DNA from 3 places in the Gracilibacillus sp. JCM 18966 genome. Region 3 is predicted to be linked to each of the others. Evidence: riboswitches for the same ligand, from Rfam matches in the RefSeq annotation. Region 3 holds a riboswitch; each other region holds the start of a gene.

Region 1 (5,526 bases), 760 kb from region 3:
AAAGGGTGGTAGCAAGTAAATTAAGACCACTTCGTCTCAAAATAAGAAAATTGGCTTTTGTTGACCCATTAAAAACATTTCGAAAATTATTTCAACCTTCTTTCCAAGTTAAGGAGAACATTTCCCTTCCATCACATTGGGAGGAAATATGCCGATTAACAGATAATCATTTAAAGAAGAAATTTTTAACATGGGAGGATGCTCCAGCATATATTTATTTCGAAAAAAGTCTGCTCGGTTTCAACGCACAACGTACGATCCAGCACTTGTTTATTGATGAAGCACAAGATTACACGCCATTTCAATTTGCTTTATTGAAAAAAATGTTCCCTGTTAGCAGGATGACCTTATTAGGAGATATTAATCAAGCAATCTATGCTCATGCACTAGAAAATGAGACGTTGCTATCTGAGAAATTAGAGGAAAAGCATGAAAGAATTGTATTGACGAAAAGCTATCGATCAACAGAACCGATTGTATCTTTTACGAAAGCTTTTATGCCTAATGGTGATTTGATTGAACCCTTCGAAAGAGAGGGGAATCTTCCTATTCTAATGGAAGTTGAACAAAATGAAATGGCAGAAGAAAAAATGATTTCACAAATACGACTCTTTCGGGATCAGGGCCATGAGACGATTGCCATTGTTGGTAAGACCATGGAGGAATGCCAGCAATTACACGAAAGACTACGTCATCGCATTCCTGTCAGCTTAATGACACAAGAAGCACATACCTTTAGTAAAGGAATTGTGATTATTCCCGCATATCTTGCAAAGGGAATAGAGTTTGATGCTGTTATTCTGAGCAATGCTTCTGACAAAAACTTCCATCACACCTTAGATCGAAATCTGTTTTATACAGCATGCACGAGAGCAATGCATGAGCTTGCACTATTTTCTATTGGACGCCCAAGCCGTTTTATAGATGAGGTACCTAAAGCAAGATTCAAGCATTATAAAATTCACGAGATTATGGCGAAAAAATAGTGATCGTTTCAAAACGGTCACTATTTAAGTTGAGCTACTTATTTTCATTATCGAGCATTTTGTGGGAAGATAATATCGTAGTGAAACAAAGGGAGGAATGAAAATGGTGAAAAGTTTACAATCCACCACAACATTAAACAATGGGGTAGAAATGCCTTGGTTTGGTCTTGGTGTTTTCCAAGTGGAAGATGGAGAAGAAGTCATTAATTCTGTAAAATGGGCTCTCGAACATGGCTACAAGAGTATTGATACTGCCGCCGTCTATAAAAATGAAGAAGGTGTAGGACAGGCCATAAAAGAATCAGGAATTCCTCGCGAAGAACTATTTATCACATCAAAGCTTTGGAACAAAGATCAAGGCTATGAAGAAACGTTACAAGCTTTTGAAACGACGTTACAAAAATTAGGTTTAGATTATTTAGATTTATATTTAATCCATTGGCCAGTACCAAAGCAAAATAAATACAAGGAAACATGGAAGGCGATGGAAAAGCTATATCAGGATGGCAAAATTCGTGCTATTGGTGTAAGTAACTTCAAAGAGCATCACTTGGAGGATTTATTAACTGAGGCAAAGATTGTGCCGATGGTAAATCAAGTAGAATTCCATCCACATCTACAACAAAAAAGCTTACATGAATTTTGTAAAAAGCACAACATACAGCTAGAGGCATGGTCTCCCTTAAAGCAAGGTCAAATATTATCTGATGAGACGATAACTAAAATTGCGAAGCATCATGGAAAATCAACCGCTCAGGTTATTTTACGATGGGATCTACAAAAAGAGGTTGTGACAATTCCGAAATCGGTAAAACAACATCGTATTCATGAAAATGCCGATGTGTTCGATTTTGAATTATCAGAAGAAGAGATGAAATTAATTGCTGATCTGAATAAGGAAGAGCGTATCGGACCAGACCCAGATGATTTTGATAAGAGATAATAAAAAAGAAAGATGCTGGGACATAACTAAATAGAGAGAATCAAAATCCGAACAATATTCTGACTACGCGTAGTCAAAATACGTAGACTCCAGTGGGAACAGCACGAGCTGAAGATCCACTTTGCAAAGCGGTTTTCTTTGCAAAGTTAGCAGATCGCCGTGCCCACGGAAAGCGAAGTATTTTGACGAAGCGATTGCAGTGCAGAAATATTAACGTTCGGATTTTTTCCTTCTTACTAATCTTTTGTCCCAGGCACTTTTTCTTGCAAAATGCTAGGAAGATAAGATATCGTAGTTAATAGATTTAAACACTTAAGGGGGTTTCGAATTGGCTTTTGTAATAACGGAACCTTGTCAGGCAGAAAAAGCTGGTGAATGTACTACTGTTTGTCCAGTTGACTGTATTGTAGAAGGTCCAGATCAATTTTATATAGATCCTGATGTGTGTATTGACTGTGGGGCATGTAAAGCTGTCTGTCCAGTGGATGCCATCGAAGAGGAGTATGATCTTACTCCTGAACAGGAAGTTTTCTTGGAAAAAGCAGAGGCATATTTTGCACGTTAGAAAATTAAAAAGCTAACTTATTCGTTAAAAAAGACGAGTTTCTAACGTAGTAATAGCAAGATGCGACCATCATAAGCATGGTCGCATTTTCTTAATGTTGTTGAAAACCCCTTGCTATGCGAGGGGTTCCGGAAAGCTTTCAGCGTGGGCCAAAAAAGCCTCACTTCATGGTAAGATAAAGTTGGTTTCCCGACCACTAAATCTCACCAAAGAAGGAGGCGAGTCCTATGAAGGACAAGAATAGTTTAGCACACACAACATGGAATTGTAAGTATCATATAGTGTTTGCACCAAAGTACAGAAGGCAAATAATATACGGAAAATACAAAAAAAGCATAGGTCAAATCATACGCGATTTATGTGAACGAAAAGGTGTGATCATACATGAAGCAAATGCTTGTCCGGATCACATCCATATGTTAGTAAGTATCCCACCGAAATTAAGTGTATCTCAATTTATGGGGTATTTAAAAGGGAAGAGCAGCTTGATGATATTTGATCGACATGCCAATTTAAAATATAAATATGGAAATAGAAAATCTTTATGCCGAGGATTCTATGTCGATACAGTGGGACGAAATAGAAAGCAAATACAAGAATACATTAGAAATCAGCTAAAAGAAGATTACATGTCGGATCAATTAACTATATTCGAAGAATTTGATCCGTTTATAGGACAAAAAAATAAGAAGAAGTAGGAGATTCTTTAGAATCAGTGAGTGAATGTGGTGCAAAAGGAGAAACCGTTCGGTGGGCCTTTTAGGCCGAGGCCGGTAATAGAGGCTTCCAGCCGCAGAGCAAACCACCAGTTCACACTGGTGGTTTTGATTTACTTAGAGGAAAGTGGATGGTGTAACAGATTCGTAGTTTTTATCTTTGATAGAATCAAAAGTCCAATTAAAGCACCAGTGACACTACTAACTAAAAAGCCTGGTAGGAAGGCAAGTGCCCCAACAGAAGTGCCCATAAGGAGATAAGCATATGGGACAGATAGAAAGGAACCAACAACACCTGTACCTATCACTTCTCCAACTGCTGCCATTTGTTTCTTACTTGTTAGTCGATAAAGAATTCCTGCAAGTAATGCACCAATCATCCCACCTGGGAATGCTAATAGTGTACCTAGTCCAAGAAGATTTCTCAATAGACCGATCACAAATGCAATCAATAAAGCCGGAATTGGCCCTAGAGTTACGGCTGCCATCACGTTAACGGCATGTTGAACAGGATAGGCTTTGGCGATGCCAGTTGGAAACCATAAAAACTGTGATCCAATCGTTCCAACCGCGACATATACTGCCATCGTTGTAAGTATTAATGTTCTTTTTTTCACAATATTCTCCCCTTATTTTTGTGTATAGAAAACGGTAGTAGAGGGAAAATATAAAAAGCCAGCTCCAAAATGGACCTGGCTTCACATACCAATAGTAAGATCAGCTACTTCCCTCCGCTGGTATAAACCAGATCAGGTCCTTAAGGGTTGAAAAGCACATGTGCTTCTCTCTCAGCCATTCATTGGCACCCCTAGTAGTTATACACGTATAGAATTTAATGAAAATTTTATCATAAGTGGGTGAAAAGTCAATAGGTGATACTAATTACTTTGAATTCGAGATATTTTGTCATATAATTGTAGAATAGAACAACGTGGAGGGGTGATAACATGGAATTAAAAGGTATCCATCATGTATCAGCAATAACTGCTAATGCTAAGGACAATTATCGTTTTTATTCTAACGTGCTTGGGATGAGATTAGTAAAGAAAACGGTAAACCAGGATGACCCCAGTATGTATCATTTATTTTATGCCGATGAACAAGGAAGTCCTGGTACAGATCTTACCTTTTTTGAAATAGCAAGAGCAGGACACACCTATACTGGGAATCAAAGTATTTCACAAACTTCTTTAAGGGTACCAGATGATGAAGCTCTAGCCTATTGGTTAGATCGTTTTCGGCAATTTAAAGTGAATCATGAGGGAATGGGAGAGCAATTTGGGAGAAAGGTAATTCGATTTCGTGATCATGAAAACCAACGATTAGTTTTAGTGTCAGATCAGACCAACCAAGGGGTAGCTTCTGGTATTCCATGGACAAATAGTGCAGTTCCACAAGACAAAGCGATTACAGGTCTTGGGCCTGTTCAATTAACCGTTCCAGATATCTCCCCTACTGCACGAGTATTAACAGAATTATTAGGTTTTCGCCAAGTTGGAAGCTACCCTTCTCGTAATAAAGGGATGCCAGATGTAGAAGTTTTCTCAACTGGAGAGGGTGGAACTGGGGCAGAATTGCATGTAGAGCTAAGCTCAGATTTGCAGAAAGAAAGACCTGGACGTGGAAGTGTGCATCACGTAGCATTACGAGTCGACAACCGAGCAGAATTGGAAAAATGGCACGAAAAAATTCGAAGGGAACGACTACCAAACTCAGGATTGGTGGATCGATACTATTTTCAATCCTTATACTTTCGAGAGCCAAATGGTATTTTAATCGAGTTGGCTACAGACGGACCAGGGTTTGCTACAGATGAAGAAACGGAGCATTTGGGTGAATCTTTAGCTTTACCTCCATTTTTAGAAGACCGTCGAGAAGAGATTGAATCGAGGTTAGAGCCATTGGATACAAAATAGGACAAATGGTAGATCGATAACGGAAATAGATTGGTTATATGAGCACCTCTAATCAGGTGCTTTTTTCTTTTTGGCTGAATAGTATAGTTAATATATAATCGGATCATTGTTCATTAAGAGTTAGTAAGCTATTGTAAATGTAAATGTTTTATATTGTAGAAGAAAAAAGACCTGCGGTAATATGTCAAGATACAAAATAAAAAAGATTTAGATATCAAGGTGCAATTTTGTTAAAAAAGGCAATAGGAAACTAGACCATTAATCAAATGTAAATTAATGGTAATTACACAAGGGTTGTAGAAGCTACTTTCTAAGCTTCATGTTTCACGCTCCCTTGTGGCGTGTAGATTTGATGGTTGCGTAGTAGCGCATCCACCAAACGCACTAATTTTCTAGCGGT
Region 2 (5,526 bases), 610 kb from region 3:
TACAAGGATAATGGCCATAAGAGAATTATCCCAGCTTCCAGTAAGATCAAATAATAATCCAACGATAATTGGTCCTACAGAAGCTAAAAGGTATCCAAATGACTGGGCCATCCCTGATAACTCTGCAGCTTGTCTGGCATTTTTTGTCCGTAGACCTAGAAGTGCTAATGCTAAGCTAATACTAGAGCCTAACGTAAAACCGATAAGCGTGATCGAAATTGTTGTTAGGATGATGGATGAGTGAAATAGTAACCCAATATAGCCGATAACTCCTGCACTACCGAAACCAAGAACGAGACTTCTTTGATTCTTTAATTTACCAGCAATAATAGGGGTAAGAAAGGTTGCTGGAAGACTTATAAATTGCATATAGGCGACAAACCAACCGGCCGTTGATGGTAAAAATCCATCTGCGATCAGAATCTCAGAAAGCCATGAAATCGTCACATAAAATAAAAAGGATTGAAGCCCCATAAATATGGTAACCTGCCAAGCAATACCAGATTTGAGCATCTTTCTAGCACTAGGCTCATATAGTTTTAAATCCTTTTCAGCTGGGGTGTTCTTCATCACAAATAGCCAAATAGCTATTCCAATTATTGTTATAACACTCCAGCTTGCCAGGGACAACTTCCAGCCGAGATCTATACCAGATGTTAGTGGGACACTGAGACCAGATCCAGCTGCTGCAAATGTAGACATACAGGTTGTATATACTCCTGTCATGATACCAATTTTACTAGGAAAGCTCCCTTTTATGAGACTCGGAAGAATAACGTTAATGATCGCAATACCAACGCCAACCAACGTGGTTCCGAGATAGAGAAGAGCGATTGTTGCAATGGATCGGATCCAAATTCCACTCATTAAAATAATTAATCCAATCAGTAATGCACGCATATTTCCAATTCGATTTGCTAACCTTGGTGCAATTGGAGACATGAAGGCAAATGCCAGTAGTGGTAGACTAGTAATGAACCCTACGCTCCAGTTACTAAGGGATAAATCATCACGAATCATACCTATTATAGGTCCAACCGATGTAATGGCAGGACGTAAATTGAAGGAAAGTATAATAATTCCAATGATTAAAAGCACTGTCTTTTTTTTAGTTAACTGCATTGATTTTCACCTGTTTCATAAGTTTTAATATCAATTCACATACAAATTATGTTAATATAATAGAAGAACACCTTATCTATCTTCGTAATTCATAGATAGAAAAATGGTAAGCTAATACCCTATAAAGGATAGCACAAAAACTTTATAAAAAAAATTTCCTTAGTTCAGACGAAAGAAGGTTACCTATGGATAACAAATTTATATCAGAATTACTCTCATGGTTAAAAGCACTATTAATAGCAGTAGTTATTGTTCTAGTTTGTCGCCATTTTTTATTCACTCCATCTATTGTTAAGGGTGAGTCCATGATGCCTAATTTACAGGATGGGGATCGCATTATTTTAAGTAAGATAAGTGAAATAGAGCGATTTGACGAAATAGCTTTCGAAGCCCCGGACTCTGAAGATAATTATGTTAAAAGAGTAATTGGTATTCCAGGTGATAGTATCGAAATGAAAAATGACCATTTATTCATAAACGGCAAGGAATATAAAGAAGATTACTTGACAGCATACAAAGAAACGCTACCTGAAGGGGAAAGCTTAACGAATGATTTTACCCTCTATAATTTGACAGGTGAAGAAACAGTTCCTGATGGGAAATTCTTTGTGCTTGGAGATAATCGTCGTGTGAGCAAGGATAGTCGCTCCTTTGGATTCATTGATGAGGAATCCATTATTGGAGATGTGAAAATGAGAATCTGGCCACTCGATTCGATTGGGTGGATCAACTAGACATATATATCGCTTTCTTGACAGAATGGAACTCACATGTTTTATTAGAATTAATTGAATACAAAAATTCCACTAGGGGTGCCATCGGAATGGCTGAGATAAGAATAGTTCTTCTTGATCCCTTTGAACCTGAACTAGTTAAAGCTGGCGGAGGGAAGTGGAGTCGGTCAAAAGTGATAGATTGATGTAATAAATAACCGCTCCATTTATATAAGGGGCGGTTTTTTTATTTCCCTTCATTTCGTAAAAAGAGAGGAGAAAGGTTTATGTCCAATCAAATAGTAAGTGCAGTAACGATAGCCGGTACAGATCCTTCTGGTGGTGCAGGGATCCAAGCAGATCTAAAAACATTTCAGGAAAGAGAAGTCTATGGAATGAGTGTCATTACATCGGTTGTCGCACAAAACACTATGGGGGTAAAGGCAGTAGAGCATCTCCCCATTGATTTTATAGAAAAACAGTTTGATGCGGTATGGGAGGACATTACCCCACACGCCGTCAAGACTGGAATGATTGCTACCATTGAGATGATGGAGCTCATTGCAAAAAAACTTACAAACAGTAAAATCCCATTTGTTATTGATCCAGTGATGATTGCTAAAAGTGGTGATCCATTAATGGAAGAGAAGTCTCGCGAGGTTATTCGAGATATACTCCTACCACTTGCAACGGTTGTTACGCCAAACGTACCAGAAGCAGAGTTTCTAGTAGGTTTTTCCATCAACTCACAAAAGGACACTGAAAAAGCAGCCAAAGTGTTGGTCCATCAATTAGGGGCAAAAGCGGCTGTAGTGAAAGGTGGACATCTTGATGGCGATGCGAAGGATGTATTATATGATGGGGCTCAATTTGATTATTTCAGTACGAAAAGAATCGATACACCTCACACCCACGGAACAGGCTGTACGTTCTCAGCAGCCATTACGGCCGAGCTAGCTAAAGGTAAATCAATTAACGAAGCGGTGGGGCTTGGAAAAGAATTTATTACAGAGGCTATTCAACATTCTCTGTTACTGGGCAAAGGGAATGGCCCAACTAATCATTGGGGATATCGACTAAAAGGATTACCAAATAGAGGAGAAATGGAATAATGAAGCTAACACAGATTCAACTATTACAGGAAAAGCAACCATTAATTCATAATATTACCAACCAAGTAGTGATGAACTTTACAGCAAATGGCTTATATGCAATAGGTGCATCACCTGTTATGGCGCATGCTAAAGAAGAAATAGAGGAAATGGCTCAAATAGCGGATGCGGTCGTTTTAAATATTGGTACATTGACGCAAGATCAGGTGGATGCCATGATCCTTGCAGGTAAATCAGCTAATAAAGCGGGAGTGCCCGTCGTTTTAGATCCAGTAGGTGTAGGAGCAACTACATTTCGCACATCCTCTGCTTTAAGAATATTAGACAAAGTAGATGTAACGATTATAAGAGGAAATGCTGGTGAGGTTGCTAATTTAGCCGGTATGGAGGTAAAAGTGAAGGGGGTTGATGTGACGGGTGACCTTCAGAACGAAAATCTTGCAACACTTGCTGCTAAAAAATTTAATACAAATATTGCGATAACAGGGGAAGTGGATGTAGTGACAAATGGGCTATCAAGATATAGGATCACTAATGGTCATCCATTGCTAACAAAAGTCACAGGTACAGGCTGTCTATTATCCGCTGTGATTGGGGCATTTTTAGCAGTAGAGAAGGATGTCTTAACCGCAGCTACTACAGCCATCAGCTATTACGGGGTTGCTGCTGAAGAAGCTGCCCAACAGTCCAATTTGCCAGGCAGTTTTCAAATCAACTTCTTGGATCAACTGAATCATTTAAACATGGAGGCTTTTGAGAGAAAATCACGTATTTCAATGGGAACATTCGGGAGTGAACATTTTTGATGAAGCCGTCTATTTTGCAGGTTTATTTTATTTTAGGAACGAATAATACAGAACAAGATCCATTAGAGGTATTGGAGAAAGCCCTTCAAGGAGGAGTGAGCCTTTTCCAATTTCGAGAAAAAGGGAAAGGAGCACTCATCGGAGAGGAAAAGAAGCAGATGGCTTTGAAGATGAAAGGGCTTTGTCACCAGTACGATGTCCCATTTCTGATTAATGATGATATCGATCTCGCGCTAGAAATCGGGGCAGATGGTGTTCATATTGGGCAGGAGGATGAACCTTTTGTACAGGTGAAAAGCAGATGCCCGGATCATTGGATTATTGGTGTTTCTGCAACGAATGAAAAGGAAGCAATTAAAGCAAAAGAGGATGGAGCAGATTACATCGGAGTTGGCCCCATATATGGGACGAATACAAAGGAGGATGCAAAGCAGCCAATAGGAGAAGATGGTTTAAGGAATATTCGTGAGCAAGTCGGAGATTTGCCAATTGTGGCGATTGGTGGAATTAAGTTGGGCCATATATTCGGACTAAGAAAAGCTGGCGCGGATGGCGTATCTATTATTACGGCCATTAGTCGTTCGAAAAAACCAAAGGAAATGGCTCACTTATTTAGAAAATTTGCTCATTATCAATCAAATTGAATCAATAGCCACTTGCTTGGGTTGTCTGATAGACTAATATATAGAGGAGGCAGATAGGATGCGTTTAAAGGATAAGAAAGTGATTGCATTATTAGAGGAAGACTTTGAAGATTTAGAATTATGGTATCCTGTATTAAGATTGCGAGAAGAAGGCGCAATCGTAGATTTAGTCGCAAAAGAAGCGAAGAAAAAGTATTTCGGAAAATACGGAGTACCGGCAGAATCGGATTATAGTTTTTCACAAATCGATGTAAATGACTATGATGCGATACTTGTACCAGGTGGTTGGGCGCCTGATAAACTTAGGCGTTATCGAGAAGTGTTAGATATGGTGAGATCTATGAATGAGCAGCAAAAGCCAATTGGTCAGATTTGCCATGCTGGCTGGGTACTTATTTCTGCTGGCATTTTGCGAGGGAAAAAAGTCACCAGTACCCCAGGAATCAAGGATGATATGACTAACGCTGGTTCCTTATGGTTTGATGAAGCTGTCGTAACGGATGGACACATTGTTTCTAGCCGCAGACCACCAGATTTACCCCCATATGTAAAAGCATTTGCTGATCTACTAGCAGCAAATTAAGGAGGAGCCGCAGAAGGCTCCTTTTTTTACACGTTAGAAAAGTATAAAATCTTTACACAGCAGAAGTTCGACGTAGCGGAGATTTTAAGGTGCCAAGTATAAGCAAAACTAGGCATTCTCCAAAAGACGAGCGAATGCGAGTTTTTCTAACATTATTTTTTGGTAAAGATGTGCTTATCTAGCATTTTTAACTTGAAATGATGAAGAGATTTGATACAATGAAGCTTATCGTTTTTGTTAAAGTACTAGCAGAGTAAATGCTGGAAAAAAAGCAGTAGATGGAATGGCAATGGGTACACTACCTACATTTTAGCCAGCAGTTAGGGGCGGAATACGAAGTGAAGCAAATCAATGTATCATCAAAGATAGTCTTAGCAATTTTTATGATTGGTACCTTTTCTGTTGGGATGACAGAGTATGTTGTAACAGGATTACTGACACAATTTGCAAACGATTTAGATGTCGATGTTTCCACAACAGGATTACTATTAAGTGTTTATGCGATAAGTGTAGCAGTGTTTGGACCAATTCTTAGAATGGTTACAT
Region 3 (5,526 bases):
ATAGGAGAGGCTATCCCATTTTTTATTAGGGGATAGCCATTTTTAATGGTGGTTAACTATGTAATAGTTATCTACTGGTTGGCACGATATACTGCTGAAATCAAAGTTTTTGCTGCGATTTTCATTGCTCGTTCATCAAAGTCAAACCTAGGATGGTGATGTGGTATAAATCCATCCTCTATTTGTGCGCCCGTAAAGAAAAATGCCCCAGGTTTACGTTCTAAATAATAAGCAAAATCCTCTCCTGTCATGCTTGGTTCAACCATTTCAGCTTTTTTAACCTCTGAAACCTGTTGGGCAGCTTCAATAATCCATGCTGCCTGTTCCTTATGATTCACGACAGGTGGATATCCTTTTTGGTAATCAAAATGATAGGAAACATCATAGCTATGACAAGTACCTTTGATGATCCTTTCCATTTCAGAGATGATGAACCGCTGTAGTTTTAAATCAAGCGTTCTTACAGTACCTTCAATGATTGCGGAATCTGGTATTACATTATAAGCATTCCCTGCATGAAAGGTACCGATGGATAGAACGGCTGTGGCTAATGGATCAAGCTTTCTACTAATAATTTGCTGAAGATTTGCGATTAATTGGGAACCTATCACGATAGGATCCTTGGTTTGATGTGGAATACCTCCATGACCACCGGTTCCATTAATTTTAATCGTAAACTTATCGGCAGCAGCCATAAAATTTCCAGGTGCTGTCTGCACAACTCCATATGGCGTATTTGTCCATAAGTGTGTTCCAAATACAAGCTCCACCTCATCTAATATTCCTGTATCAATCATTGGTTTTGCGCCTCCAGGTGCGACTTCCTCAGCATGCTGATGGATAAAAACAATTTTGCCAGGAATAACTTCTTTATATTGTTTAAATATTTTTGCAATGGTTAACAGTGTCGTAGTATGACCATCGTGGCCACAGGCGTGCATCACACCTTGACTTTTGGAACGATATTCCACCTTTTTTTCATCTTGGATGGGAAGTCCATCAAAATCTGCTCGCAATGCGATGGTCTTACCAGGTTTGCCTCCAGTTAGTGTAGCGACAACACCGTTTCCACCGACATTTGCTTGGTATGGTATTTCTAGTCTCTGATAGTGCTCTGCAATAAAGGCAGCGGTTTTGTATTCATAAAAGGAAAGCTCAGGGTATTGATGCAAATATCTTCGCATATTTACCATCTCATCATAATGTTGGTCTATTTCTATAAAAAGATTGTTTAGCATATATGCATCATCCTCTTACATTTTTTCTCATTATATCACAGTATTCTAGATGTGCATGGTGACTCAAGCTAAAAAAAATAACCCGAGCTTGTGAGCCCGGGCTAACATTAATCTATATAAAAAGGGGGGTATTTACATTTTAGAAAAGCATAAAGGCATCGCAAGAAGTCAGGTTTTTCCTAAAAGAAGCTTTTATCAGCTAGAAGTCTTTGCGTTTCTTCTTTATGTCCTGTTTCATCTGCGATCATATCGTCTAATTTAACGACAAGCTCTGTAAAACCTAATTCTTCTGCTTGTTGTTTCCTTTTTTCATAGCGTTCAATTGTCTCGGTTTCTGCTTTTAATGTTGCTTCAAGCATTGCTCTTACATCTGTTAATTGTTCTACTTTAGCTGGTGTCGTAGTTGGAGTCCCGCCTAATGTTTTGATCTTGTCTGACAAATATAGGGCATGTCCAATCTCATCATCAATCTCATCTTCAAAGAAAGGCTTTAATAAGGAGCGATACAACCCAGATACTACAGATGCATGATAGGTATACATAATAGTAGAAGCATATTCATTCGCTAAGTCTACATTTAATCCATCAATTAATTCTTGTAATTTTTTTTCATCTTGTGCCATGTTAGCTAACATCCTTTCACGTTTTAATCTTCCATTATATGTCTACCCTTAAATTTTAAAATTAAACATAAAAAAACTCCCTTATTGGCAAATCCGTGAATCTATGCTATTCTTTTCCTGTAAGCAACTAACTTCATAACGAACACTAGGGGAGCCTTTAAGGCTGAGACGGATTATTTCGGACCCTTTGAACCTGATCTGGTTAACACTAGCGTAGGGAAGTGGTAGAATAGCTTTGCATGTTTTTAGCATAATCAAGCCACTTGTCTTTATTAGATAAGTGGCTATTTACGTTTCAATTTAAGTTTTTCTTCCATTTCCCATTGCGTGTGACAAAGGAGTGAAAGATTTTGATCGAGAAACATCTGCACTTAATATCTAATGGGAATTTTTCTAACCAACATCTCCCTATCCTTAAAGAAATCCAACATGATATTGACTTTCTCCATATTAGAGAAAAAGAAAAAACTGCAAAACAATTAATGGATTCTATTAATTCATTAATAGGGATTGGGTTCCCTCTATCCAAAATCATCATAAATGATCGGATCGATGTAGCATACATGATGAAGTGCGCTGGGGTGCAGCTTGCTTACCATAGTGCTTGTGTATCTGCAGTAAAAAAACATTTTCCATCCATGTTATGTGGGAAATCTGTTCATTCCGTAAAAGAGGCAAAGCGAGCAGAAGAAGAAGGTGCAGATTTTTTGTTGTATGGACATATTTTTGCTAGTAATTCTAAACCTAACCAGGTTCCAAGAGGATTAATTGCACTTAATAGGTTAATAGACAGTGTTGCAATTCCAGTTTATGCAATCGGTGGAATAACTCCAGCTCTAGCACGGGATATACTGAAATGTAATGCGAGTGGCATTGCGATAATGTCTGGAATATGGGAGGCAGCTCAACCTCTTCAAGCTGTAAAGGCATACCGGAAAGTGTTGAAGGAAGCAAGGAGGGATAGGTATGAATAATTATGATCAAATCATTGTCGGTGCTGGTGTCATAGGTTGCTCAATTGCGTATCAATTAACGAAAAGGGGGTATAACGTTTTAGTATTGGAACAAAACAAAATAGGATGTGAGGCATCAAGTGCTGCTGCTGGAATGCTCGGAGCACAAGCGGAATTTTCAGAGGATTCTCCTTTGTTTCGATTTGCAAGAGAAAGTCGCTCCCTTTTTCCAGGGTTAGCAACAGAGCTAAAGGATCAAAGTGACGTGGATATCCATTATATGAACAATGGGATGTATAAGCTTGCCTTCCATGAAAAGGAATGGCAGCAATTAGAGGAAATCGCTCGTTTCCAAGTTGATGCAGGCGAAGAGGCATATATTTTAGGGCGTGATGAGGTAGTTAAGGAACTAAAAAATATTACCTCTCATTTTCTAACAGCATTATACTTACCGAATGACGGTCAGGTGTCAGCACCAGATTTAACAATAGCATTTGCTCTTGCTGCAAGAAACAATGGAGCAACAATAAAGGAATATACGGCTGTAACTAAACTTCTGATCAAAGATGGGCAAGTTCAAGGAGTAAGAGCAAATCAATGTTGTTATTATGCAGATCAAATAATATTGGCAACAGGAGTAGGCGGAAATCATTTGCTTCCTTTTTTAACAGATCCGTATATTATTTCACCTGTAAAAGGGGAGTGCTTATCGTTAATCACAGAAGAGCTGAAGGTAGAATCAACAATAGTTACCAATGGCTGTTATCTCGTTCCTAAGAGTAAGCAAAGAATCATCATTGGTGCGACTTCTATGCCTAACGATTGGGATAAAGAAGTGCGTGTTGAAGGAATTTATCAATTATTAACTCGTGCTCAAAAGATTTTGCCATGTTTGAAGAAGGCAAAAATGGAAGGCTTTTGGTCGGGATTACGACCACAATCAGCAGATGGCTTCCCTTTTCTAGGAGAAGTACCCGATATAGCAGGTTTATATATGGCAAATGCTCACTTTAGAAATGGTATTTTGCTTTCACCTATTACGGGTGAGTTTATGGCCGATTTAATAGAAGGAAAAGAAGTAAAGGCAGCATATAAGGAGAATTTTTCTCTTCATCGATTTCAAAAAGCATTTACATGAAGGTAGGTGAAATGATTGAAGCTTTTGGTCAATGGAAATGATTTAACAGTTAATAGCAGTGTGAATAGCATACAGCAATTGATCGAACATTTAGAGCTAAGGAACAAATCTTTGATTGTAGAACATAACCAGCAAATATTGAAAAAAGAGGACCATGAGAAGACTATCATAAACGATGGTGACAGAATCGAAATCGTTCATTTTGTAGGAGGAGGATGAGCAATGCTTACAATAGGAAAGTATCAATTTAACTCACGATTATTTTTAGGAACAGGTAAATTCTCGGATTTTGATGTGCAGAAAAAAGCGGTGGAGGTGTCCCAAACAGAAGTATTAACCTTCTCTGTTCGGAGAATGAATATTTTTGATCCAAACCAACCCAATTTTCTTGAAAAAATCGACCTTGAAAAATTTACTTTCTTGCCAAATACAGCAGGAGCAAGTAATGCAGAAGAGGCAGTTCGAATCGCTAAATTAGCTGATGCTTCAGGGTTATGTGATATGGTGAAAGTAGAGGTTATTGGATGCTCCAAAACATTGCTCCCAGATCCAGTAGAAACATTAAAAGCAACAGAAGCTCTATTGACAGAAGGCTTCACTGTATTGCCATATACCTCGGATGATGTTGTACTAGCACGTAAATTAGAGGAATTAGGTGCTCACGCTATTATGCCAGGAGCTTCTCCAATTGGAAGTGGCCAAGGCATTGTAAATCCATTAAACTTGCAATTTATAATCGAACAAGCAAAGGTCCCAGTTATCGTGGACGCAGGTATTGGCTCACCTAGTGATGCAGCGTTAGCAATGGAATTAGGAGCAGATGGTGTTTTGTTAAATACGGCAGTTTCTGGGGCGGATAATCCAGTACAAATGGCAGAGGCTATGCGGCTAGGGATTGACGCAGGAAGACTCGGCTATACAGCAGGTAGGATAGAAAAGAAGAATTATGCTGTAGCCAGTAGTCCTAAGGATGGGATAAGTGTTGGAAGCTAGTCGTTATAGTAGACAAATATTGTTTGAGCCAATCGGGGAAGAGGGGCAATTGCGACTTTCTAAAAGCCATGTACTTATCATTGGGGTAGGTGCCTTAGGATCTATTAGTGCAGAGACATTGACACGTGCTGGAGTTGGAAAATTAACCTTGGTAGATCGTGACTATGTGGAAGAGAGTAATTTGCAGAGACAGCAGCTGTTCACTGAAAAGGATGTAATCAATCAAACTCCAAAGGCAATTGCTGCTAAGGAACGCTTAGAGTCGATTAATCATTTGGTCAAAATTGACGCAATGGTGATGGATGCAGATGTCAGTAAGCTGGAACAAATCATACCAAAGGTTCACTTAGTCATTGATGCGACCGATAATTTTGAAACCCGTTTGCTTATAAATGACCTTTGTCAAAAATATCGAAAGCCATGGATTTATGGTGGCTGTGTTGCTAGCTATGGCATCACATTTACCGTTTTACCTAATGAAACCCCATGCTTACAATGCCTAATGAAACATATTCCACAGGATGGCGCAACCTGCGATACTGTTGGTATTGTTAGCCCTGTAGTACAAATGGTCGTATCTC

What was found. Region 3 has a riboswitch for thiamine pyrophosphate ahead of ACZ5N5_RS11450 (thiamine phosphate synthase). Riboswitches for the same ligand answer to the same signal wherever they lie in the genome.
Region 1: another riboswitch for thiamine pyrophosphate. It lies ahead of thiW (energy coupling factor transporter S component ThiW); the one in region 3 lies ahead of ACZ5N5_RS11450 (thiamine phosphate synthase).
Region 2: another riboswitch for thiamine pyrophosphate. It lies ahead of thiD (bifunctional hydroxymethylpyrimidine kinase/phosphomethylpyrimidine kinase); the one in region 3 lies ahead of ACZ5N5_RS11450 (thiamine phosphate synthase).

The regions. Positions count from the first base shown of each region.
Region 1 covers NZ_AP043883.1:1,637,363-1,642,888, forward strand. The annotation lists gene helD (RNA polymerase recycling motor HelD) at 1-986, shown strand, start outside; gene ACZ5N5_RS07905 (aldo/keto reductase) at 1,090-1,929, shown strand; gene ACZ5N5_RS07910 (DUF362 domain-containing protein) at 2,258-2,494, shown strand; gene tnpA (IS200/IS605 family transposase) at 2,722-3,192, shown strand; gene thiW (energy coupling factor transporter S component ThiW) at 3,324-3,797, opposite strand; TPP riboswitch at 3,920-4,030, opposite strand; gene ACZ5N5_RS07925 (ring-cleaving dioxygenase) at 4,158-5,126, shown strand; gene ACZ5N5_RS07930 (IS110 family RNA-guided transposase) at 5,437-5,526, opposite strand, start outside.
Region 2 covers NZ_AP043883.1:1,785,534-1,791,059, forward strand. The annotation lists gene ACZ5N5_RS08530 (CynX/NimT family MFS transporter) at 1-1,122, opposite strand, end outside; gene lepB (signal peptidase I) at 1,308-1,856, shown strand; TPP riboswitch at 1,921-2,029, shown strand; gene thiD (bifunctional hydroxymethylpyrimidine kinase/phosphomethylpyrimidine kinase) at 2,123-2,947, shown strand; gene thiM (hydroxyethylthiazole kinase) at 2,947-3,753, shown strand; gene thiE (thiamine phosphate synthase) at 3,753-4,397, shown strand; gene ACZ5N5_RS08555 (type 1 glutamine amidotransferase domain-containing protein) at 4,456-4,980, shown strand; gene ACZ5N5_RS08560 (MFS transporter) at 5,364-5,526, shown strand, end outside.
Region 3 covers NZ_AP043883.1:2,396,260-2,401,785, forward strand. The annotation lists gene ACZ5N5_RS11440 (amidohydrolase) at 72-1,238, opposite strand; gene ACZ5N5_RS11445 (ferritin-like domain-containing protein) at 1,418-1,861, opposite strand; TPP riboswitch at 1,999-2,098, shown strand; gene ACZ5N5_RS11450 (thiamine phosphate synthase) at 2,212-2,835, shown strand; gene thiO (glycine oxidase ThiO) at 2,828-3,952, shown strand; gene thiS (sulfur carrier protein ThiS) at 3,968-4,171, shown strand; gene ACZ5N5_RS11465 (thiazole synthase) at 4,175-4,945, shown strand; gene ACZ5N5_RS11470 (ThiF family adenylyltransferase) at 4,935-5,526, shown strand, end outside.